One region of the Paenibacillus sabinae T27 genome, then DNA from elsewhere that is predicted to be linked to it. Evidence: riboswitches for the same ligand, from Rfam matches in the RefSeq annotation. Region 1 holds a riboswitch; each other region holds the start of a gene.

What was found. A riboswitch is a leader RNA that binds a small molecule or an ion and turns the genes downstream of it on or off. The one in region 1 is predicted to bind cyclic di-GMP.
Region 2: linked by a shared signal. The riboswitch ahead of PSAB_RS17220 (ASCH domain-containing protein) and the one ahead of PSAB_RS25885 (glycosyl hydrolase) in region 1 are both predicted to bind cyclic di-GMP.
Region 3: linked by a shared signal. The riboswitch ahead of PSAB_RS12975 (thiamine pyrophosphate-binding protein) and the one ahead of PSAB_RS25885 (glycosyl hydrolase) in region 1 are both predicted to bind cyclic di-GMP.

What each region holds. Positions count from the first base shown of each region.
Region 1 covers NZ_CP004078.1:1,093,321-1,101,289, reverse strand. The annotation lists gene PSAB_RS04915 (discoidin domain-containing protein) at 1-1,288, opposite strand, end outside; gene PSAB_RS04910 (glycosyl hydrolase) at 1,590-3,089, opposite strand; gene PSAB_RS25885 (glycosyl hydrolase) at 3,279-5,036, opposite strand; cyclic di-GMP riboswitch class I at 5,049-5,132, opposite strand; gene PSAB_RS04900 (sugar phosphate nucleotidyltransferase) at 5,283-6,653, opposite strand; gene PSAB_RS04895 (UDP-glucose dehydrogenase family protein) at 6,805-7,969, opposite strand, start outside.
Region 2 covers NZ_CP004078.1:3,721,632-3,729,600, forward strand. The annotation lists gene PSAB_RS17210 (hypothetical protein) at 1-468, opposite strand, end outside; gene PSAB_RS17215 (NucA/NucB deoxyribonuclease domain-containing protein) at 645-1,049, shown strand; gene PSAB_RS17220 (ASCH domain-containing protein) at 1,052-1,501, opposite strand; cyclic di-GMP riboswitch class I at 1,742-1,828, opposite strand; gene PSAB_RS24660 (Ig-like domain-containing protein) at 2,111-2,815, opposite strand; gene PSAB_RS17230 (protein-glutamine gamma-glutamyltransferase) at 2,870-3,688, opposite strand; tRNA gene PSAB_RS17235 (tRNA-Ile) at 3,827-3,900, opposite strand; tRNA gene PSAB_RS17240 (tRNA-Met) at 3,955-4,031, opposite strand; gene PSAB_RS25995 (hypothetical protein) at 4,113-4,277, opposite strand; gene pyrE (orotate phosphoribosyltransferase) at 4,480-5,121, opposite strand; gene pyrF (orotidine-5'-phosphate decarboxylase) at 5,118-5,834, opposite strand; gene carB (carbamoyl-phosphate synthase large subunit) at 6,023-7,969, opposite strand, start outside.
Region 3 covers NZ_CP004078.1:2,830,740-2,838,708, reverse strand. The annotation lists gene PSAB_RS12995 (nitrate/nitrite transporter) at 1-92, opposite strand, end outside; gene PSAB_RS12990 (3-oxoacyl-[acyl-carrier-protein] synthase III C-terminal domain-containing protein) at 632-1,624, opposite strand; gene PSAB_RS12985 (hypothetical protein) at 1,818-2,159, opposite strand; gene PSAB_RS12980 (carboxymuconolactone decarboxylase family protein) at 2,374-2,742, opposite strand; gene PSAB_RS12975 (thiamine pyrophosphate-binding protein) at 2,768-4,411, opposite strand; cyclic di-GMP riboswitch class I at 4,569-4,665, opposite strand; gene PSAB_RS12970 (Dabb family protein) at 4,993-5,295, shown strand; gene PSAB_RS26460 (hypothetical protein) at 5,432-5,806, shown strand; gene PSAB_RS12965 (protein adenylyltransferase SelO) at 5,947-7,422, shown strand; gene PSAB_RS12960 (DeoR/GlpR family DNA-binding transcription regulator) at 7,601-7,969, shown strand, end outside.

The sequences.
Region 1 (7,969 bases):
CGTTTTTGAACTGAAACAGACTGAAATTGTAGAAAAAGGCAGCGTGCTGCACGAACATATCCGCATAGCCGATATGAGCTCTCATAATCCGGTCGAACGCGGCCGACGTCCGCTCCTTCGCCCCGTAATGATAATCGTCCACATGAGTGTCGGAGGTGCCGAACTCGGAAACCAGCATTTTTTTGGGAAGCCCGTCATTCGAGCCTTGGAAAGTCTTCAGGTTCTCGGTAAAGCTGCCGCCGTTCTTGGCGACGTAAGAATCCCCGTATGAATGGCCGTTCGTAAGATCTGTGATCTTCTCCAGCTCCAGCCGCTGCGCGGGATCGCGTTCCCAGCCGTCCGGGTCGCCGCATTGCTTGACGTCCCCTCTCTGGTTCCCGCAGGAATCCTCCTTGTATGCCGGCCAATACGCCCAGCCCGGAGCAACCGTCTTAAGATGAGGCGCGATTTGTTTACCCTCCTTGTTCAGCCAGTCGGCAATCGCCAGGTTGACCGCCTTGGAGCGGTTAAACAAGCCGGGTTCGTTATCTACCTCGTAATACTGAAAATATGAGCCGTACTGCCGGAAATAATCGGTCAGCTTCTTCTTCGCGCTATCCGGCAGGGAGCCGTCCGCATTCAGCTTGATATTCCCGGTGTACAAATACAGCGCGACCGACTGCATATTGTAATCCTTAAGCACCTTGTAGTAATTCTCCAGGTCGGAACGGGAAAAGCCTACATCGCTGGCGCCGCCCGTCCGCATAATATTGCCGCTGTAGGCCAAACCGAGCCATTTGATAATGTACGGCAGATGAGCGGTGGCGCCTGTATCAAAATAAAACTGCTTGTTGGCAACCATGGTGCCCGTAAGCACATAGCTGCCATGAATCGGCTCGCTGATCGGCGAATTCAGCGAACGCAGGCTGAGATCGTCCCAGGTCCACCATGAATATTGGTCCTCCGCGCTCGACGCATACATGGAACGGACCACTTTCAGCTTGAGCTCGTTTGTGCCAATTTTCAGCTGTTCCTTTGGAATATACAAATCGTATGTTTTACGGAAATCGTACCCGCTGCCTGTTCCCGCAACGCCCGCGATTTGAATAATCCCCGACAGCTGGCTGTTGGAGAAGGCCGCCATCTGAGGGACGGATTTATAGGCATCGAGAATGCTAACCTGAAACAATACCCCGTTGTCGGGAATATGGGTCAAGCTGTACGAGATTCGCAGTTCGGGCAAGCTCTTGCCATTCAGACCGGAAGGCACTTTTTTGAGATCTCCCGTGTCAAGTTCAGATGTATCCATACTTACTGCGCTCCCCGCGGATGATGAATCCCTGGGCGCGAACTCGCCGGACGATTCATTCCGTGTGCCCAGCTGCCAGATGATTTTCCCCGGCGGGGATACGGGCGCTGTCTTATACGCGGTGGAAAAGTTGGAATTCCCGGGTTCTTCCGCTCCTTCATTCCCTAAAAAAGAGACAGACAGCAAAAATAAGACGATAAATCCTGCAAGCTTCAAAAGTACGGTTAAAGATAGGGCTTTTCGTGGTATACTCATTTCCTGTCCTCGCTTTCTCAAGGAATCCGACCTCCCGGTCTATTGTTTAGTCGGGTAGAAAAAGCTCTTTGGGGGGAATGACCTCTTCCGGCCGCCCCGGACCTTGCCAGAGCAGCTTGATGTCGGCTTTACCTTTATTTTCGAAGTACTCCACTCTAATGTCGTAAAAAGTATTCTCTTTCAATTTAATCGTTCCTGTCCGGGCTGTATCGTTCTGGAGCGCCCAGCTGTCGATGACAAGCTTGCCGCCGATCCATACCCGTACACCGTCGTCGGCTACAGCTTTGATCGTATAGGTTCCGGTGCCGGAAGCTTTAAGGCGGCCCTGCCACCTCACGGAGAAGAAGTTGCTGTTCACGGCTTCCCCGGGCGTCCCCTCCTGCCAGCTTAAGTCCAAATTCGCGTCAGTCTTGCTGAAAGCCGGCTTGCCTTCCAGTTCCCTGTTGGCGAAATAATCTCCCCGTAGCCCGTTGCCGGCGGCTACCGCCTCCTTATCCACCAATTGGATATAATCGTCTCTGGATAACGTGTAATCGGCGTTCATGAAGCTATTGATTGTGCGCTGGCTGTTGTTCTCGGTCAGCATTTTCCCCCAGGTCATCACATAGACCCATTTGCTCTGGCTCTTGGCCAGCAGCCGGGGATTTGGCAGCTCGCCGCTCTCGCCGATGGCGATCGGCTTGCCGTCTGCAAGCTTCAGCAGACTATCGTAATACCATTGCTGAAAATCATTGTTGTATATATCCGCTGCCAGGATATCAACTTTGTCCGCTCCCGGGTAATAGGTCGCATAGGCGTCGGCATACCCGTTGGGCGCATTCGGATTCCATACCCAGAGCAGATTGTTTAATTTATGTTTACCCACAAAACGTTCATACATAATATCCCAGAGAGCTGAAAAATTATTTTTCTTGCCCCACCAGAACCAGCCCCCATTCATTTCATGGTAGGGTCTCCACAGAACGGGCACTCCTGCGCTCTGCAGCTGCTTCAAATACCCGGCGATCTGATCAAGGTCGGCAATCAGATGGTTGTACTGGTCCGTACCTGGAGTGACGTAGGCGTCAAACTCGCTTTGGCTCAGACTCATGGAGACATTGGACCATATGGGAGCAGTGCCGGGCAGGTTCTCATGAAAAGTCATGGCCACGATCCCGCCGCTTCTATACCAGTTGATGGCGCTATGTACAACGGCATTCCGCTGGCGGTCGATCGTGTCCGGCGACTGGCCGTTAATGGCTCCAAGCTCGTAACCGTGAAGTGCGGCATATTTGCCTGTAGCCTTTTCGAGCTTATTATTAAATTCATCCGGACTTTCCAGATAATCATGCTGGCCGGATATCAGGCTCTTGCCGCTTAAGCCTGCCAGGAACCCGAGCAGTTCTCCCGCCTCAGGCGAGGCCGACGGATTAACCGGAGCGGGCGGTGTCTGGATTACGGACTTGGGCGGAGTTTCCGAATGCATCCACGGCAGCAGGGACATGATCAGAATCAAAGGTAAAACCGTAGTGAACAACCGATACTTGGAGGATTTGTTCAATTTCATCTTCCTTTCTTAAGCCAGGAATCCTTTAAGAGAATGCCGGCCTCCCGTATGCCGGGAAAACAGTCTTCCCCATGAGGGGCTTATAGTTTAGAAGCCCTGCTGTATTAAGCAGGGCCTCGCAAGGCTCAAATGAACTGAATGAATTATAAGTATCGGCGGCCACCCTCAGGGGCAGCCGTAAAAGCTATATCAAAGCGAATCGGAAAGATAAAACGCGCTGGCTGGAACGGTTTCCTTGAGCTGGCTACTGCTCTCCCACATCAGACGCGCTTTGGCGCTCCCCGTATTATCGTAATATTCAACTTTAATGTCATACAGTTTCCCGGCTTCAAGGTCGATTCTTCCCTTTCGCTCTAAACCGTATTGGGTAGACCAGCTGGTAATAACGGCAACGCCGTTGACCCATAATTTAATACCGTCATCCGAACTGGTATAGAAGGAATAGTTCTCGCTGTACAGAGGCTTGATTTTGCCGCTCCAGCGGGCGGAGAACTTATCGGGGCCGATGGAGGTGTCCGGCGATCCGAGTCCCCAGTTGAAATCGACGGCCGATTCTTCCCGCACCAGTGCGGGCGTCCCGGTTAACTGCATGTTGGTAAAATATTCGCCCAGCAGGCCATGGCGTGGCTCCGCAGGCGTGGCCGAAGGCAGCAGCGCGGTCAAGGATGAGCTATCGGTTGAAGAATCCGCAGCGGACTGCTGATTGTTCGGCGTATATGTTGGTGTTGGTGTTGGTGTCGGGCTTGGCGATGGTACCGGCGTCGGTGTCGGACTTGGCGTAGGTGTCGGTGTTGGACTCGGTGACGGCGATGGTGTTGGGCTCGGCGTCGGTGTCGGCGATGGTGTCGGCGACGGACTTGGCGTCGGGCTTTCCGACAGCATTGGCACCGTATACGAAGCCAGAGCCGTACTAATTTCATCGCGGGTTAACGTAAATCCGTTGTTTAGAAAACTCTTGATTGTAGTCGTGGTGTTGTTTTCATAGAGCATTTTGCCCCAGGTCATCATAAAGACCCATTTGCTCTGATATTTGGGCAGCATCGCAGGATCGGGCATTTCACCATTCTCGCCAATGGCAATCGGCTTGCCTGCGGCCAAACTCAACAGATCGTCATAATAGCTCTGTCTGAAGTCCTTGTTGTAAATGTCCGCCGCCAGAATATCCACTTTATCCGCACCGGGATAAGTCTTCGCGTAAGGATCGGCCCAGTCGTTCGGAGCATTCGGGCTCCACACCCAAATCAGGTTGTTCAATTTATGAACATTGACAAAACGGTCATACATAATATTCCAGAGAGCAGTAAAATTCGTCTTCTTGCCCCACCAGAACCAGCCCCCGTTCATTTCGTGATAGGGCCGCCACAGAACGGGCACTCCGGCATCGCGCAGGGTTTTCAGCGAAACCGCCACCTTGTCCAGCTCAGTGATCAGATTTTGGTACTCCGGGGTTCCGGGTGTAACATACTTGTCGAAGTCGGCCTGGGACAACGACATCTGCACATTGGACCAGCTGTATGATGTTCCCGGCAGATTCTCGTGGAACGTCATCGCGACGATGCCTCCGGACTTATACCATTTGATGGCGCTGTTCACCACATTTTGCCGGAGCCATGTTACGGCGCCGTCCGTTTGGCCGTTGATCGCGCCAAGCTCATATCCATGGAGAGCTGCATATCTACTGCTCGTTACTTGAAGCTTGTTGTTGAACTCGTCCGGACTTTCCAGATAGTCATGCTGACCGGTGATAATTCGGGTTCCGGAAATGGAATACAGGTAACTCAGCAGCTTGACCGCTTCGGGTGAAGCGTCCGGGGTCACCGGCGCTGTGGACGCAGCCGCCGCGGAAACGGTCGATGCGCTTCCTCCGCCCATGAACGGAACAAATGACAGGAGCAGAGACAGAGTTACCAGCATGCAGAACAATCGATACGTACGGTGAACTTTCAATTTCATCTTCCTTTCGGTAGCCAGGCTGCCTCTCTGAAATGGAGAGGCCCTATGGCTTTGCGTCCCTACCTCGCGATAGGTTTGCCTTTGTCGTATTGGAAGGCTTAACCTTCTACCGTAAATATCGACGGTGTACAATTAATGATGAAGACTGATTTTCATCATTCTTCAATAAATGAGCCAAAAGACCCGTTTAATAGCCTTGTTATATGGTTAATAAGTAGGTTATCCCTCATTCAGGCATTATTACGAGATAAATTGCTGCAGTTCAATATCCTTCCAATCCAGCGTTATGCGGATATTATCCTCTTCCACCAGCTCCGATCCGGTCTGAACCTCGATGAATTCCACATCGGTCAACGCGAGAATGCTGTGCTTCGTTCCTTCCGGTATGCGCACAACATCTCCGGCTTTCACCGTGTGCAATTTCTCGTTAAGAATGATGCTGGCTTCCCCGCTGATAAAGGTCCAGATTTCGCTGCGCTTAAGATGATACTGGTAGCTGATATTTTTTCCCTCTGCGATAAAAATCCGCTTGGTCAGGACTTCATTGCTTTCCTGGTATTTGACGTAATCGATCACCTTATAGTGGCCCCACCGGCGTTCCTCGTACATCGGTCTTTGCTCCGCGCCCTTCAGCACCTCTTTGATGCGCGGGCTTTCCGATTTGTGGGTGACGAGGATGCCATCCGGGCTCGCGGCGATGATCAGGTCCTGGGCGCCAATTACCGTGATCGGAATATCAAGCTCGTTGACCAGGCAGCTTGTAGAGGAATCCTCAGTCAGCACGCCCTTGCCTAATTGGTTGCTCGCCATTTCCTCGGTCAGGGTATTCCAGGTGCCTAAGTCCTTCCAGAATCCGTCATACGGCTGGACAACGATCTTGTCTTCCTTCTCAACCACTTCGTAATCGAAGCTGATGGAAGAGAGCAGCTTATACTGCTTCTGCAGCTCCTCGTAAGTCAAAGGCAGCCCTTTTTGCTGTAAAATATTAAGCAGATATCCCAGCCGGAAGGCGAACACCCCGCAGTTCCACAAGGCGCCCTGTCCGATCAGCTCTTCGGCCCGCAGGCGATCCGGCTTCTCCAGGAAACCGCTAACCGGTCTTACCTCTTTCTCCGTCGCGCCGCCCGAAGGAATAATGTAGCCGTATTTCTCCGAGGGATGCTCCGGCACGACGCCGATCAGCGCCAGATTTGCGCCGGTATCGTCAAGCGCCTGCTCCAGCTGTGAAATCGAGCCGAAGAAGGAGCCTTCCACATAAGGATCGACCGGGAGGATCGCGACGGTCTCATCCGGGCGAACGCCTTCTACCGAATACAGGTAGACGGCCGTCAGCGCAATGGCCGGAAACGTATCGCGGCGCTCGGGCTCGACGATGATCTTGACATCCCCGCCCAGCTGGCTTTGGATCATCTCCACCTGCCCGCGCCCTGTCGCCAAATACGACGATTCCGCAAGTCCCGCTTCTCCCAGCTGCCGCCATACCCGCTGGACCATCGATTCCGGCTCGCCGAGCGGGCTTTCCAGCACCTTCAGAAACTGTTTCGACCGAGAGTCGTTGGACAGAGGCCACAGCCGTTTTCCCGAACCGCCAGACAATAATACCAGTTTCATAATGATACCCTCCCTCATAATGGTCATGATACAGCCGTGAACAGCCTGCTTCTTAACGGAATATCCTAAGGTAGCGGCGCCGCCGCGGCGAACCTGCTTCGCCTGAGTCTGCGGCGCCTGACCCGGTTCGTCACTTATCCATATATACCGCTTATACCGCTCCTGCCACGCTTGGAGACAAGCCGCTGAGTCCGCCCATCCGCGGGCGTCCCACCGAATAATATTCCAGCCCGGTTCCTTCGATTTGTTCCTTGGAGTAGACGTTGCGCCCGTCGATCAGGATCGGCTTGCGCATTCCTGCTGCCAGAAGGTGCAGATCGATATCCTTGAACACGGCCCAATCTGTGAGCAGGCAGACCGCGTCGCTGCCGGTTCCCGCTTCCTCCGGCACGGCGCACCAGTGAATCAGCGGGTGGTCGTATTGCTTCCGGAAATTGTCCGCGGCAATCGGATCGTACACCTTCACATGCGCGCCTTCCTTAACAAGCGCCTCGATGATTTCCCTTGCAGGCGATTCGCGCACATCGTCGGTGTTCGGCTTGAAGGCCAGTCCCCAGATTCCGATTGTCGCACCCTGCAGACTGCCTATCGACTCGTGGAGCTTCGCAAGAATCATGAACCGCTGGCCCTGATTGACTTCGACCACCGATTTCAGCAGCTTGAATTCGTAGTCGACGTTCCCTGCGATCTGGATCAGCGCCTTCGTATCTTTCGGGAAGCAGGAGCCGCCGTAGCCGATTCCCGCCTGGAGGAAGGAAGAGCCGATCCGCCGGTCGAGGCCCATTCCCTCGGCCACCTCGGTCACATCCGCGCCTACCTTTTCGCAGATATTGGCGATTTCGTTGATGAACGAAATTTTGGTTGCCAGAAATGCGTTCGAGGCGTACTTGATCATTTCCGCGCTGCGGATGTCGGTGACGACAATATTTTCGGTGAAGCCCTGATGAAGCTCCCGCATAACGGGCTCAAGGGCCGGGTTGTCGAGACCGATGATCACCCGGTCGGGATGCAGCGTATCCTGGATGGCCGAGCCTTCCCGGAGGAATTCCGGCGCCGATACGATATCGAACGGATAGCCGGTGTGGGCAGCGATAATCTGGCGGATTTTCTCGTTCGTTCCTACGGGAACGGTAGACTTCGTCATGATGATCTTATAGCCTTCCATGGCTCGGCCGATGTCCGCAGCCGCGCTTTCGATGTACTGCAGATCCGCTTCCCCGTTCGGGAGAGAAGGCGTGCCTACAGCAAGGATAACGATATCCGAGAGGCGAACCGACTCCCGGAGATCGGAGGAGAACTTCAGTCTTCCCTCTTTC
Region 2 (7,969 bases), 2.6 Mb from region 1:
GGAGATCCCGTACAGCATGACAATATCGGCATTTTTGTTCATTTGATTGAACTGCTCAGCGGTTACGTCGGGTGAATCGGCGCTTTGCGAGGCTTCTTTCTTGATTTCATAGGCTTTTTGAAAAGAGTCCTTGGCTTCGTTCAGCAGCTTCTCCACGTTATCCGGAAGTCCGGGTGCAACCTCGACGTCATCCGCCTTATCCGACAAATCAGAGGCCGTATCCTGAAACTTCTCAATCGCCTTCTCCAGCTCGTCCGCCGTCAGACTGCCTCCTGAATATGAAGCCAGCGCTTCATTGAAGTCATTCAGAGATGTTTTTGCGGTTTGATCAAGCGAAGAGATCTCATTATAAAATTCCTGAACGCTCTCCTGCACATCCTCATGGGACAATGCAGCCGGCTCTTTTCCGCCGCAGGCGCTGAGCAGCACAAGGGCAATTGCTGCGCCTGCCAGTAAGGCTTTTCTCATTTCTACTATCCCTCCTTTTAAAAGGATAGAGAAGATTGCGGGAATGCGCAACTAAAAAAAATGGGAAATGCTATGTAAACAAATCCTTAAAATGAATTATAATTAAATTCTACGATTTACATAAGAAAAGGAGTAGAACATTGCGTAAACAAAATCGGATCACAGCTCTTCTTGCCATGCTTCTGCTGCTTTTGCTGCTGTCGTATCTTGCCGAAAGAAACGGGTGGGATTTCAGGAACGCTCCTTCTTCCGATAAGGAAGTGGTACAGCTGATTTTTCCATCAGACGAGTATCCGGAAACGGCAAAGCATATTGAAAAAGCGATCGAGAGAGGCGAGTCCAGCGTATGCACGATCAACCGTGAAGGAGCTGAAGAGAACCGCCGGGAGTCGCTGAAGGGAATTCCCACCAAAAAACATTATGATCGCGATGAATGGCCCATGGCCATGTGCGAGGAAGGCGGAACGGGAGCGGACATCGCATACATATCCCCAGCCGATAACCGTGGTGCAGGCAGCTGGGTCGGCAATCAGCTGGAGAAATTGAAGGATGGGACCAGAGTAGAATTTATCTTTCGATGAACTCACAAAAAATCATGTGTCTCCTCCCAATTCCAGAGCCCCTGCATCCCTTTGGCCGGAATCGGCTTCGGCAGCCGCCGGACATCCGCAAGCTCCCAGGCGAATCGGCCTAATTCAAACAATCCGAATGCTTTTTCAAGGTCGCCGATGACGATGGATTGCGATGGGCTTTCAAGCATTGCCGTTTCACCGTAAGACTCGGTGACCTCAAGACAATCGGCCAGCCTGCATACCGCCACCACGCTCCCTGTCGGCAAGGTATCCGCTGTGTATCCGTGTTTTGCTAGTATACTGCGGAATGGTTCTTTCTGGCAGATGGCCTTATCCACCTTTTTCCCGGCATGAATGGCGATGGCATCCCGGTGCTGTGTAGCCCAGCTTCTCGTTTCGAATTTTTTCTCTCCAAGTGCAATCAGGGTCGCCCAAGGCTGCCATATCGTGATACACCGCAAGACTAACCGCTCCTCTGTACTTCGCTGACTCAAGAAAAAAGCACCTAAAATAGGTGCCTCTTCTGCTTAAGCATTCAGTTTGCTTCTATGATACCCGATCTTGCTACAGATCTTCGATCTCACGCTCTCGCACATACAATCTTCAAGTAGAGTTTCGTTAAACCCCAACCAAAAAGAATGCCAATACTTTCCCATGCTTCTCCTCCTTCATTTCACATAAATCTACGGGAGGTGCGATTATTCGGGAGCTGGCTGACATACGGATTTCTCCACTTAGTCCCTTTAGCTTTGCGTCACTGATTTTCATCAGCTTTGCCTTTTTCGTACGATTTATGTGACTATGTATACAGGAACATTTTAGCATAGACAAAATAAAGAAGACAACGGTCTTAAGTAATAATGCCTATTACATGCTTGGGAAAATGAACAGTGCCTGGGTATTGCGTCCGGGACATCCCACAGTACAGAACTAAATTATAAAATCCCCTCCGGTCTACAGTGTTGATTCATGCTGTCATGAACTCTTTTTTCACTGTCTGCCAAGAGGGGATCATACTGATTTTCAACCGTCAAACTGCCTGTCTCGATATTCGGGCTATTGACCTTTTACTACGGAGCCACGGTGGGGACGTTAACATCATCAATGTTGATATGGCCCCAGCTGCCGGTGGCGTTATCGACAATCTTGATGTAGCACTCCGTACCGATGTAATCTGAGGCATCCCAATAAATTCGGGTATACGATTCCTGGTCGAGTCCGGTTGCTTTGAACAACTCCTTACCGTCAGAGGCGCGAACGAGCGCAACATAGAGATCATAATAATTGTTGCCCCCTCCGACCAGTAAATTGATCTGTCCGTTGCCGCCGAGAACGAATTGCTCAGATCGCATAGCCCCGGTCTGACTGTCGTTACCGCTTTGGGCCCCCCACAGATGCTTGGCGCCATTCTGGTTGAACGGGCCGCCCCAGCCCCAGTCGTTGGCCGTCGTCACATCTTGGGCGGTGAAGGCGTCGCCGGACAGAATCGTCCAACCGTTCAATCCGTCTTCAAAATCGTGATTGGCGAGTTCCCCATGCGCCGGTTCCGCCGTGACCGTTACGGCAGTCGTCGCGGTGAAGCCGCCGATACGCGTCTTCGCGGTGATCGTGGCCGTGCCGACCGATTTCGCCGAAATGTTGCCGTTCACCACTGTCGCCACTGCCGGGTTGCTCGATGTCCAGATGACATCCTTGTTCGTTGCATTCGCCGGCGTTACGGTCGCCAGCAACAGCTGGCTGTCGCCCTGAATAATCGTCTTGCTCGGGTTGACTATGCACTACCTGAAACAGGCTAAATCCATAATTTGACCTATAAATAACTTTCTTAGCTACATTCTGTAATTATGCGAACCGATTTTTATGACAACTGTATAGCCTGTATAACGGCCTGCCGCTGACGGAAGGCTTCTTCCCGCGGATAATCTCCGCAAATACTCAAAGTCCGGGCTAAACGTCTTATCCAGAAGATAAGCAGATGTTCTGCTTCCAGGCACTCTCTTTCTGTTCAGAACGGTAATCATTCCCTCGGTGGTGGTAATACCGATTCCATGCCCGTAATACATTCCTTTGTCCAGTACGATAACGTTCTCGCCCTGCCATTCCGGCTTGTTCGGGTCATGGTCGGGATTCTTGAAATACTGCACATCACCGGGATAGGCTTCCTCCCTGTTATTGATCGCAGTTAACTGTAAATCTCTGTCATACTGCCAATCATAGAGCAGCAGGTTTCTAAAGTACGAATTAAATACCTCTTCACCCAGCGCATCAAGGACTCCCTTATATAAAACAACCACCACGGCTGTTGCGCACTCAAAGGCATACATACGGCCGTTCCGGAAAATATCATTGATCGCGTCGGACGGTAAGACCCCGTTATTTAAGAGGAGTCCTCCTTTATTGGTACGGGACCAAAAGTAACGATTGCCCCTGGTGTTCTCAAACCGGACAAAGGTCACTCCGCTTGCATCGAGCGCGACAGCCGCTTCAACAATGCGCCTTCTCATATTCAGCTCAAATGCGAGCGCAGCGGGAGATTCGTAAACATAGGTTTCAGGACTTCTCTGCTTCTTCTCCACTATCTCTCTCTCCACACCCGATAGCGTTGACATATCGATTCCGTTCTGGTCGCCGTTCAGAAAAATAATCACCGCTGTTCCTCCATTACTCGTTTTTCTCTGGATATGTGTTATTGTACATGGCGCCGACCAGGTATGTGCGAAATATGCGATTTTTGATATCCTTACATAGCAAAAAACCCTTGGCTTACGCCAAGGGTTTTAGTGTAGTGGGCCCTGAGGGACTCGAACCCCCGACCAATCGGTTATGAGCCGACCGCTCTAACCAACTGAGCTAAGGGCCCTGATCAAAATATCCGTATGCAATAAGTACTGTTTGAACTTGCACGTAAATGAATTGGTTGCGGGGGCAGGATTTGAACCTGCGGCCTTCGGGTTATGAGCCCGACGAGCTACCGGGCTGCTCCACCCCGCGTCAGTAATCATATTCAAACAGCGACAATAAATAGTATACATCACAACATGGTGTTAAGTCAAGGAAAAAATGTTGCCATTTTTAAGGAAGAAAACGGACCCCGTATTTCCCTTTGCGCGAACGGTAAATTTCCACCAGCTGCAGATCATGATAGCCATAAATCCAGCCATCCTGTTCGAGCCGCTTGGCTAAACAGCCCGCCTGAAACCTTGTTCTGAACAGCTTGGCGAAATAAATCCAATTCATGATGCGCTCTTCCCCTTTCATGGCCAGTTGTTCAAGTCCTCAACGATTGTTAGCTTGCCCATTTTTTTAAAAAACTTACGGGACCCGTTCAAGTTCTCCGAAATAGCACAACCACATAACCTGATGAAATTAATGAATAAACCGCCCATTGCTGGACGGTTTTAATACAAGTCGTTATATCATCCGCTTCAACTAAACAATATTATTTCCCGAATGAGGATGGATCACGTCTCCACGATTGCAACAGTTCGACGTCTTCGGCTGCGATTTTGCCTTGACCGAGCGCGACGTCGATCAGGGTGCTGTAGTTGGACAGGCTTTGCAGCGGAATGCCCGCCTCACTGAACGCATTGGTCGCACGATCCAGTTCATAGCTGAAAATCGCCAGTACCGCAAGCGGTTCGCCTCCCGCTTCTTGAACCGCCTGAGCGGCTTTCAGCGAGCTGCCTCCGGTGGAGATCAGGTCTTCGATCACGATGACCTTTTGACCAGGGGAGATAATGCCTTCGATCTGGTTCTGTTTGCCGTGTCCTTTGGCTTTGTCGCGGATGTAGGCCATCGGCAGATTCAGCTTGTCCGCCACCCAGGCGGCATGCGGGATGCCGGCGGTTGCGGTTCCGGCAATAACCTCCGTACCGGGGTATTCGGTAGCGATCAATTCGGCGAAAGCGTCGGCGATGTAGCTGCGGATTTCCGGATACGAAAGAGTAAGCCGGTTATCGCAATAGATCGGGGACTTGATGCCGGATGTCCATGTAAAAGGCTCCTGCGGGCGCAGGGCGACCGCCTCGATCTTCAATAAGTAAGAGGCAATTTGTTCACTTCTGTTCAGCAATGGACTCACGCTTTGATCATCTCCTCAATAATTTGCTCTGCTGCCTGACGCGGGTCGGGAGCGGCCGTAATAGGCCGTCCAACAACCAGGAAGTGGCTTCCCTGACGGATCGCCTGGCCAGGTGTCATGACGCGGCTCTGGTCGTCCAGCGATGATCCGGAAGGCCGGATGCCAGGGGTGACGGTGCGGAATGCGGGACCGCAGGCAGCCGATATGGCTGCGGCTTCCTGAGGCGAAGCCACGACTCCGTCCAAGCCGGCGGCTGCGGCAAGCTTCGCGTACCGCACGACTGTGTCCGGCACTTCGCCGGGAATGCCGATCTCATTGTTCATGACCGTCTGGCTGGTGCTGGTGAGCTGGGTCACCGCAATAACCAGGGGACGGGCAAGCGCAGGGTTCTTGTGCAGGGCCGCTTCAATGCCCTCTATTGCGGCCGCCATCATGGCCGAGCCGCCGGATGCATGGACGTTGAACATATCGACGCCAAGGGCTGTCACACTCTCGGCTCCGCCTTTTACCGTGTTCGGGATATCATGCATCTTCACGTCAAGAAATACGGAATAGCCAAGGGCCTTCAGCTCTCTGACAAAATCCGGACCGGCGGCGTAGAACAGCTGCATGCCGACCTTCATGTAGCACGGGATGCCTTTCAGCTTGCCGATCAGCTCTTTCGCCTGCCCGGCATCCGGATAATCAAGCGGGATCATCAGCCGGTTGGCCATGCTCTCCCATTGCGTGTTCTGTGTGACGGTATTCTCCTGCGCCGCAGCTTCCTGCAGTGGCTGCCTTTCTCCGGTCATAACAACACTCCTTCGCTGTAAGCTTCAAAGGTCCGGGCACAGCGGAACGGTCTGCGAGATGACGCAAACCGTTCCTGAAGTTCCCTATGCCTTGCCTTGCGCAATTTATCTTATTGTCCTACGAAAGCCGGCATCGACTGCGAGGAGAAGTTGATCGTCTCCAGCATGCGCAGCAGCGCCGTTACGGTATCAAGCGACGTCATGCAGACGATGCCGTTCTCGACCGCTTCGCGGCGGATAAGGAAGCCGTCGCGCTCCGGCGTCTTGCCTTTCGTGAGCGTATTGAACACGAAGTTCGCCTGGCCGCTGCGGATAATGTCGATAATGGTAGGCTCACCTTCACCGAGCTTGTTGACGTTCATGACGTTGAGGCCCGCATTTTCCAGCGCCGAAGCGGTGCCGCCCGTAGCAATGATCTTATAGCCCAGACGGTGGAAGCCTTTCATCAGTTCGATCGCTTCCGCTTTATCCTTGTCGGCCACGGTTACGATAATCGAGCCAGTGGTCGGGATTTTCATGCCTGCGCCGATCAGACCTTTATACAGAGCCTTGGCATACAATCTGTCACGGCCCATGACTTCGCCGGTCGATTTCATTTCCGGACCCAGCGTCGGCTCTACTCTGCGCAGCTTGGCGAACGAGAAGACAGGCACTTTGACGGAGACGAAGTCACTCTCCGGCCACAGGCCTTCGCTGTACCCTTCGTCCTTCAGCTTGCCGCCGAGAATGACCTTCGTTGCCAGAAGAGCCATCGGAATGCCCGTCACCTTGCTCAGGAACGGTACGGTACGCGACGAGCGCGGATTCACTTCGATGACGTAAACCTCACCGCGGTAGATGACAAACTGAATGTTGACCAGTCCGACTGTCTTCAATTCCTTGGCGATCTTGATCGTGATATCGGCGATTTTCTGCTTCAGGCTGTCTTCCAGATGCTGCGGCGGATATACCGCGATGGAGTCGCCGGAGTGAACGCCCGCGCGTTCCACGTGCTCCATGATCCCTGGAATAACTACGGTTTCGCCGTCGCAGATGGCATCGACTTCAACCTCTTTGCCCAGCATGTAACGGTCGATCAGGACCGGATGATCCGGGTTGACCTTCACAGCTTCCTTCATGTAGCTGAGCAGTTCAGTATCGGAGTAGACAATTTCCATTGCACGGCCGCCCAGTACGTACGAAGGACGCACCAGAACCGGATAGCCAAGCGATTGAGCCGTGCCCACAGCTTCTTCAACCGTCGTTACGGTGCTGCCTTTCGGCTGTGCGATATCCAGGCGTGACAGCAGCGCTTCGAACCGTTTGCGGTCTTCCGCTTCGTCGATGCTTTCAAGGCTTGTGCCAAGAATGTTGACGCCTGCCGCGCTTAGCGGAGCAGCCAGGTTAATGGCCGTCTGTCCGCCGAACTGCACGATGACGCCGATTGGTTGTTCCTGCTCGATGACGTTCATAACATCCTCGAAGAACAGCGGTTCGAAATAAAGCCGGTCAGAGGTGTTGAAGTCGGTGGATACCGTCTCCGGGTTATTATTGATAATGACTGCTTCATATCCGGCCTTCTGGATTGCCCAGACGGCATGAACCGTCGAGTAGTCGAACTCGATGCCCTGGCCGATACGGATCGGGCCGGAGCCTAGCACAACCACTTTTTTCTTATCGGATGGAAGCACTTCATTCTCGGTTTCGTAAGTCGAGTAATAATAAGGCGTAGTTGCCTCGAATTCGGCCGCGCAGGTGTCAACCATTTTGTAGACTGGTTTCAGTCCCTGCTCCAGACGCATCGAACGAACCTCGGCTTCCTTCGTCACCTTGCCGCCAGGCTGGCCTTCAGCCCGCAGTTCAGCAATAGCGCGGTCAGTAAAGCCAAGACGCTTCGCCTGGTACAGCGTTTCCGGCGTCAGGCTCTCCTCTTCGCGGATGCGGTCCTCGAAGCCGATCAAGCCTTCAATCTTATCCAGGAACCACCAGTCAACCTGGGTGAGATCCTGAATTTCCTGTAGCTGATATCCGCGGCGGAATGCCTCGGCAATCAGGAAGATGCGCTCGTCGTCCGGTTT
Region 3 (7,969 bases), 1.7 Mb from region 1:
AGCACCCAAATCATAAAGCTTACATCAAAATACAGGAAAGCGGACAATAAACTCGGGGAATGACCGGCCTTACGAAATCCTTTAGCTTCCATCTCTAACTTCCTCCTTTTGTTGGTTAACCATAGTTTTGATTTGGCACATGCGGCGGCGTAGGGAGCGCAGCAGTTCGTTTCTCGGTGACATCGCCTCCTTCAAAGTCATGTGCAGGCAAAAAAGGGCCGACTGACAGAACCCGCATTCATGCGGATTTCGTTAATCGGCCCCGTTGCCATTGCAGCCACATCATTGTGACTGACTTTCATTTTAAGTAGTGGCAGTTCATCAAGCCATCCGTTCACAACGTTGTGCGGGTGGACTCGTTCTGCTCCGAGCGACGCTTGTTTGAGTCGCCAATAAATCTTCTAAAGCCAATATAATTAGCTTTTGAAGTAATGTCAATAATAATAACATAAAAATTTAAAATAATTAATTTTAATGCGGTTTTTTGTGTTATTGAGCTTGAAGTGTTACTTAATTTGACATTGCTAGTTCTCTATTTGTGGAAAAAATGGGATAAATAATCATAAAAAAACGGCCCGTATGCGATATTTGCATACGGGCCGTTCTCGTGCCGTTTAATTGATGGTGTAACTTAATATTCCATCACAAAAGCTACGTTTTGCCATCCGGCGCCGACCGTCCAGAACAGAAGCTTGTCTCCGCGTTCAAGCAAGCCCGTGGTTACAGCCCGGTGCAGGGCAATAAAAGGGCTGCTTGTCGAGGTATAGCCAAATTCATCGCCGATGTAGACGGCTGCATCGGAGTCGATACCGGTTTTGCCCGATACCGCCTTAATGTTGGGAAGCGACAGCTGCGAGAAGCAGGCCACCTTTATCGACTCAGGTGCGATTTCATTGTTGCTTAGCAAGGTGTTGATGGACTCCGAAGCGGCGTCCACGCAGATCGAGTCGTCAAAGGGAATGAATTTAACATTGAACTCTCCGGCGCCCACGCCGGTGCGTCCCACATTCGACAGACCTTCAGCTGGGAACATGGAGTTGCCGTAGACACAAGTATCGGTCTGGTAGATGGAATCAATGAAGCCAACCGAATTCTCATCACGCTCCAGAATGACTGCTGCAGCCGCGTCACCAAAGTTGGCATAGTAGACCGGATCGTTCTTGTCGGCATGCGGCGCAACATGGTCAGAGCCGATGACCAGAGCACGGCGGATTCTCGGATTGGCCATCATCTGACGGCTGACCTGTTCGAAGGCAGCTGTCATTCCGGCGCAGTTCGCATTGCTGTCGATGCAGATCGTATGGGAGGCTCCGTTAATCAGCCGGTGAATCATTAATGAGTTGGTAGGAAAGATATATTCAGGAGTCTGACTCGCGTAAGCGATAAGGTCGATATCCGCACCGGTAAGACCGGTCTTCTCCAGAACATTACTCGCCGCTTCAAAAGCCATCGTCAGGGAGTTCTCTTCCTCATTGTCAATGCTGTAACGGTTTTCACGGCCGAGAGCTGCGAGAAGTCCACGAATATCAATGCCTTTTTCGTCAAAATGCTGAATGAAAAAGTCATTGCCAATCCTTTTGTTTGGATGATAGATATCGATGTCCTTAATACGAATCCCAGCCATATGAGTCCTCCTAAAAGTTTTGTGAGCGGCACATCAAGGTTCAACTTCGTACAAAACTCGCTTCGAAAGCATCCGCCAAGTTTTGTGAGCGGTACATCAAGGTTCAACTCCGTACAAAACTCCCTACGAAAGCATCCGCTAAGTTTTGTGAGCGGCACATTAGAACCCTTCAGCTATGGAAGATCAGCCGGTCTTACAGGCTGATGATATCCAGGTTTTCAAGTCCCGCTTTGCGGCCCAGTCGAGCCAACTGCATTTTGAGAACAGGGTTACTCTCAAGCGTAAGCTTCACTTTATCGAAGCCGTCTTTCTTGAACATCAAGAAGCAGCCTTCAAGAAGCGGTACGACATCAGGAGCGGTTACATTCAGCTTTCTGCAATCAATATCCAGCAGATATTCAGAAGGAGTAATAGGATTAATCGTTTCTTGATAGGCCTGGATCGATTTCAGACCGTCTTCTTCGGTGAAGGTACCCTCCAGTTCGATATTAACGATTTTTTTGGCGGAATCCGTCTTCAAAATAAATTTTCCCATGTGTTCATCTCTCCCAGAGTTTATTAGTTCAGCGTCTCGCTTTGGCTGCGTATTACACAGCCGGTTACTTGAGAATATCCTTCATAACTATTTCTTAACGTCAAGATTCGACATTATCACCTTAGCATTGGGATATTTTAACTTGATTATAAACATAAATTTCTCATTTATGCAATAAAAAGTCGAATTGTGTAACATTTTGACGGAGAGATAGTTATTGGATTTCCTCTAGTGTTGCGAGGAGCACATTAAATGCGGTAATCACTCTCGGAGCACCGACACAGGGAACCAGATGCAATAAAATGCCCTTGATCTGATCGACGGTCATGCCAACGCTGAGCGCCATCACATAATGAACGCCGAGCTGATCGAACTGTCCCATCGAAATTAAAGCGGAAATCACGACGATCTCTTTCCAATCTGCTGCAATGGTTGTCCGCTGAAAAACGTCCCCATATGCATTGCCCATGATATATTCAGCCAGTTCAGGAAAATGCTCTTTGATCGGAGCGAGCGCTTTGGCTCCATAGTCGCCGGAAAGGTTGGAGAAATGCTTAAGACCGCTGTTGATGTTGTCTATCATGAGAAGCCTCCTAGACGTTAGTAATCTAATTCAAATTCAATACACGGTGTGCGGTAGGGGGCACCTCATCGCGATCGGTCAATAGTTCGATGACAGCCACGCGGTTTAGAGCTATTGCTTCGCTAATAGCCGCTGCAAATTGTTCCTGGGTCTCGCACCGGAATCCGGTCGCTCCAAGCGATTCGGCAAATTTCACGGCATCCATTGGGACTTCAAAGAGCGTTCCGTCGATTCTGCCCGTAGTTTTTTCCATTCCTTTTAAAGCCATGTCCAGCTGCATGTTGTTCACTACGATGAAAATCACCGGGATATTTTTGCAAACAGCGGTATTTATTTCAGTTCCGAGCATCATAAAGCAGCCGTCGCCGGTAATGCAAAATATTGTTTCTTCCGGGGAGGCCACCTTGGCTCCGATCGCCATGCCGATTGCGTTGCCCATGCAGGCAAAGTAGGCGTCGAAGACAAAGCTTCCCGGCTTCTTCACGTTGTACCATTTCACGGCGTTGAAGCCGTGGCTGCCGTCATCCACAAAAACCGTATTGTTAGACGGTATCAGGTCGCTCATGGTGCTCATTACCGATGCAAGGGAAAGTTTAGACAGGACGGGCAGCTCTTCCTTATAATGAGCGGCGGTCTCCGTATCCCGTTCCGTTATCGCAGAGGAGTCGACACTCTGTAAAATCAGTGATAGATTATCGCGCACATCACCGCCGACCGCAATCGTATGGGAGTTCAGGATTTTGCCTACAAAGGTAGGGTCGATATCGAACTGAATCAGCGTCTCCGGATGGTTCTCGGCTTTCAGATTGCAGATGGTCATATCACTCAGGCGGGAACCCAGCACGATATACAAATCGCTATGATTCATCAAGTCATCGCCATGTTTGCAGCCGCCGACACCGACCGGACCGTGGTACAGCGGATGATCCCAGACGATGGCGCCTTTGCCGCCGGGAGTGGTAACGACAGGAATATTGAAGGTTTCCGCCAATTGAACCAATTCCTCATGTGCGCCAGAGCGGTTCACGCCCTTGCCGGCAATAATAAGAGGCTTCTTGGAATGGTTAATGGCATTAATTACCCGGTTGACCTTAGCGTAATCCACAAGCGTTTCCCGTTCAGGATAAACGATTCGGCATTCTTCCAGCAGCTCTGTCTGCACATCGAAAGGGATGCATAGATGAACAGGTCCGCGTTTGCCGCTCAGTGCAACAGAAATAGCATGGTTAAAAATGGTGCTGAAATGATCGCCGCGTTCGACCAGCTTGCTGAAGAGCGTTGCGGGTCTGAACATTTCCGCCAAATCGGCGAGATATGAGGAAGAATCCTGGCACTGGGGAATACCCAGCTCTTTAATGGATTGATGCCCTGTAATGAAGAGCACAGGGAGGTTGTTGGCTTTGGCGTGGGCCGCTGCGGTAATGAGGTTGGTTCCCCCCGGTCCGGATGTGCCGAAAGCCACGGCGAGATTTCCCGTTTTGAGGGCATAGCCGGAAGCTTCGAATCCGGAACTGGATTCATGTCGTCCGGGAATAAATTCAATACCGTAATCGACCATCTTGAGAACGATCGGGCAAATGGATTTGCCGATGATGCCAAAAGAATGCTTAACTCCGAGGTTGCGTAATGCCTCCGCCATATAATCTGCGACTGTCTTCAAAAGATCCACCCCACAATTTAAATATTGTTTGTAATGTTATCTTTCCTTAGAAGTGAAACTGGTAGATCAGAATTACTAGAAAATAGAAAACCTGTACTCAGGACTGAGCACAGGTCGGTTGACAAATAACCACATAGGACGCTGGTTGTATACCGCATCCCGGTTCCTCGGCAACCTGGCTGTCATGGTCTCATGAAATAAATGAGACTGTAGATCCATGGCTTTGCGTCATTCCCTTTCGGAGAATTTTGCCCATATAGAGTTTGTTTTGTTGAATAATACAACGAGTATACACCTTTTACAATATATTCCCAACTTAGCTTTTGTCAATATATTTTATAGAAAACCGCTCGAAATTTGACGGTTTTCGCGATGAACAAAATGGAGTAATCAACTGTTGAGTGAGATATTCTGGTACGGGCAAAAAGACTCATACAAGTTCCATACAAGTTTCTTAAAAGCATTTTTACGTACGGGTAATGGGTGAAGATGAATCATGGAGTTAGAAATAGGCCTATTGTAGGATTTCTGATATGATTAAACTGCTTATGATTCATTAGGGGATAACCATAATATAGGGGGATTGCATAATGTACGAACATCTAGTCGTCTTTAAATTCAATGATGGCCTTACACCCGCCAAGCAGCAGGAGCTGCTCGATCAATTGCTCGCGCTGCGGGACCGCATCCCGGGGATAACCGATTTAAGCGCAGGCGTCAATGTGACAGAGGAAACGGACAATATTCATGGATACACTCTTGGTCTGCGGGTCACATTCAAAGATCTGGAGTCGCTGCGTTCCTATGGACCGCATCCTATTCATCAGGAGTTTGTGAAGTCGCTGGATGGGCTATTGGAAAATGTGGTTGTCGTCGATTACCCCAAGATTTAAGTCTTTCAATAACGCCGGGCATTGGCTAAAGCACAGGGAACCGGAAATAACAAACGAATGGACTGCTCTATTTGCCTTATACGTTTCTATGAACTTGCTAATATACTGTATCAACCTTTGAAAAGGAGTGATACAGTTGGCTAATAGTGATGTACGTCTTGCGCTTTGGTCAGGTAATAATTTTTCTGTTCGCCGGATTCTCTTCAGACGCGGAGGAGTTGCAGTTCGTGATCTTGGAGCGTTTCGGTTCGACAATGTTCTCTCGAGCTTCCGGCTTAGAAATGTAGTGGAGAGATCTCAAGTCACTCTCGTGCTGTTCTCGCAAATAAACTTTCAAGGGTCGTTCCGTGTATTCCGCGGAAGCCAAAGCGTGGCGAACCTGGGAAATTTCAACTTTAACAATGTCACATCTTCCCTGGTCGTAGTGGGACGAAATCTTACAAACGCCGAAATTGCTTTGATTCAAAGCACAGGCAGACCGCCTCGTGACATCCTCATCATCAGACAATAATCAGGCAATGACGGAAAAAGGGTGCTTCGTGCACCCTTTTTTCGTGTGATAATATATGGCACGGCAGCAAACAATAAACGAGCTGTTACGTGCTGGTTGTGAACGAAAATAGAAAATATCCAAAAAATGATGGTGATAACATGACTGAGAGAGCAGGAATCCCGGAAGCGGGATGGAATTTCGACAATAGTTATGCCCGCTTGCCGAAATCTTTTTTTTCCAGACAAGACCTGAATCCCGTAAATTCGCCGAAGCTGATCGTTCTGAATCGTCCGCTGGCTGCCTCGCTCGGGCTAAACGCTGAGGCGCTCCAAAGCAGCGATGGCGCAGCGGTGTTTGCCGGCAGCCGGATTCCCGAAGGCGCCGAACCGCTGGCACAAGCTTATGCAGGCCATCAATTCGGGCATTTTACCATGCTGGGAGACGGACGGGCCCTGCTGCTCGGGGAACAGATCACCCCCGGCGGCGAGCGGTTTGATATCCAGCTCAAAGGTTCGGGCCGAACGCCGTACTCCCGCAGAGGTGACGGCCGTGCAGCGCTTGGACCGATGCTGCGCGAATTTATCATCAGCGAAGCGATGCATGCGCTGGGGATTCCGACCACCCGGAGCTTGGCCGTTGTGACAACAGGTGAGTCCATCATGCGCGAAACCGTGCTGCCCGGCGCCGTTCTGACCCGTGTGGCGGCCAGCCATCTGCGCGTCGGCACCTTTCAATTCGCCGCAAGCCGGGGCTCCGCCGGAGACCTCAAGGCTCTGGCCGATTACACGCTGCAGAGGCATTATCCGGAAGTGGAGACTGGTGGGAACCGATATCTGGCTTTGCTTCGGGAAGTCATCAAGCGCCAGGCCACGCTGATTGCCAAATGGCAGCTCGTCGGCTTTATTCACGGGGTGATGAACACTGACAATATGGCCCTGAGCGGAGAAACGATTGATTACGGTCCTTGCGCCTTTATGGATACGTATGACCCGGCTACGGTATTCAGCTCCATTGACCTTCATGGCCGTTATGCGTATGGCAATCAGCCGCCCATTGCCGCGTGGAATCTCGCGAGATTTGCGGAGACGCTATTGCCGCTGCTGCATGAGGATGAAGACGAGGCTGTAAAAATAGCCGAGGATGCCATTTCAGATTTTTCGACGATGTTTCAATGGAACTGGCTTGCGGGCATGAGGGCGAAGCTGGGGTTATTTAACGAAGAGCCGGAGGATGAAGCTCTGATTGACGATCTTCTTGACATGATGCACAAGGCTCGTGCGGACTACACCAACACTTTCCGCGCACTAACGCTGGAACAGCCTCAGGATACGCTTCTGTCCGGCGCCGCTGAATATGCGGAGTGGCACGAGAGGTGGCAAAAGAGGCTCGACAGGCAGGAGGAACCGAAAGCCTCCTCGCATCAGCTCATGCGAAGCAGTAATCCTGCAGTAATTCCCCGAAATCATCGAGTAGAAGAGGCGCTGGAGGCTGCAGTTAATCAAGGAGACTTGAGTGTGATGGAGCGGCTGCTCGGTGTACTCTCAAATCCTTACGCGGACTCCCCCGAACAGGCGGAATACGCTGCGCCTCCTGAAGAAACCGCCTGTCCTTACCGGACCTTTTGCGGTACCTGATACAGATTTGCTTTGAAATCCGCGCCTCGGGCGCGGATTTTTTTTGTCCGGATGAAGTAAGAAAAGAATTCCGACTCTGAAATGTTGCATAAAGTAAGAAAAACAATTGTAATGACTTAATAAATGCTGTACAATCACTTACACAACAACAGGGGAAATCAGTAAGGAGACATGCAGCATGTTTCAAGAAGAACGGATCAGCGCCATTACCGATTACTTAAACCAGCACCAACGAATTGACATCAAGGAAATTTGCCAACAGTTTGACGTGTCCAGGGATACGGCCCGACGAGATCTGCTTAAGATGGAAGAGCTTGGACTGGTTCTCCGTACGCATGGCGGAGCCGTCCTGCCACCCCAAAAAAACAAGGAGGTCTACGAGTATAAAGAACGCTTAAGCAGAGAATCCAGCGAGAAGCGTGAAATCGGACTTTATGCAGCTTCCCTGGTCAAAGAAGGCGATTGTATTCTGATGGATGCTTCCACCACCGTTCAGTACGCCGCGGAAAATATTACATCCGAACATATTGTGGTGGTTACGAACTCG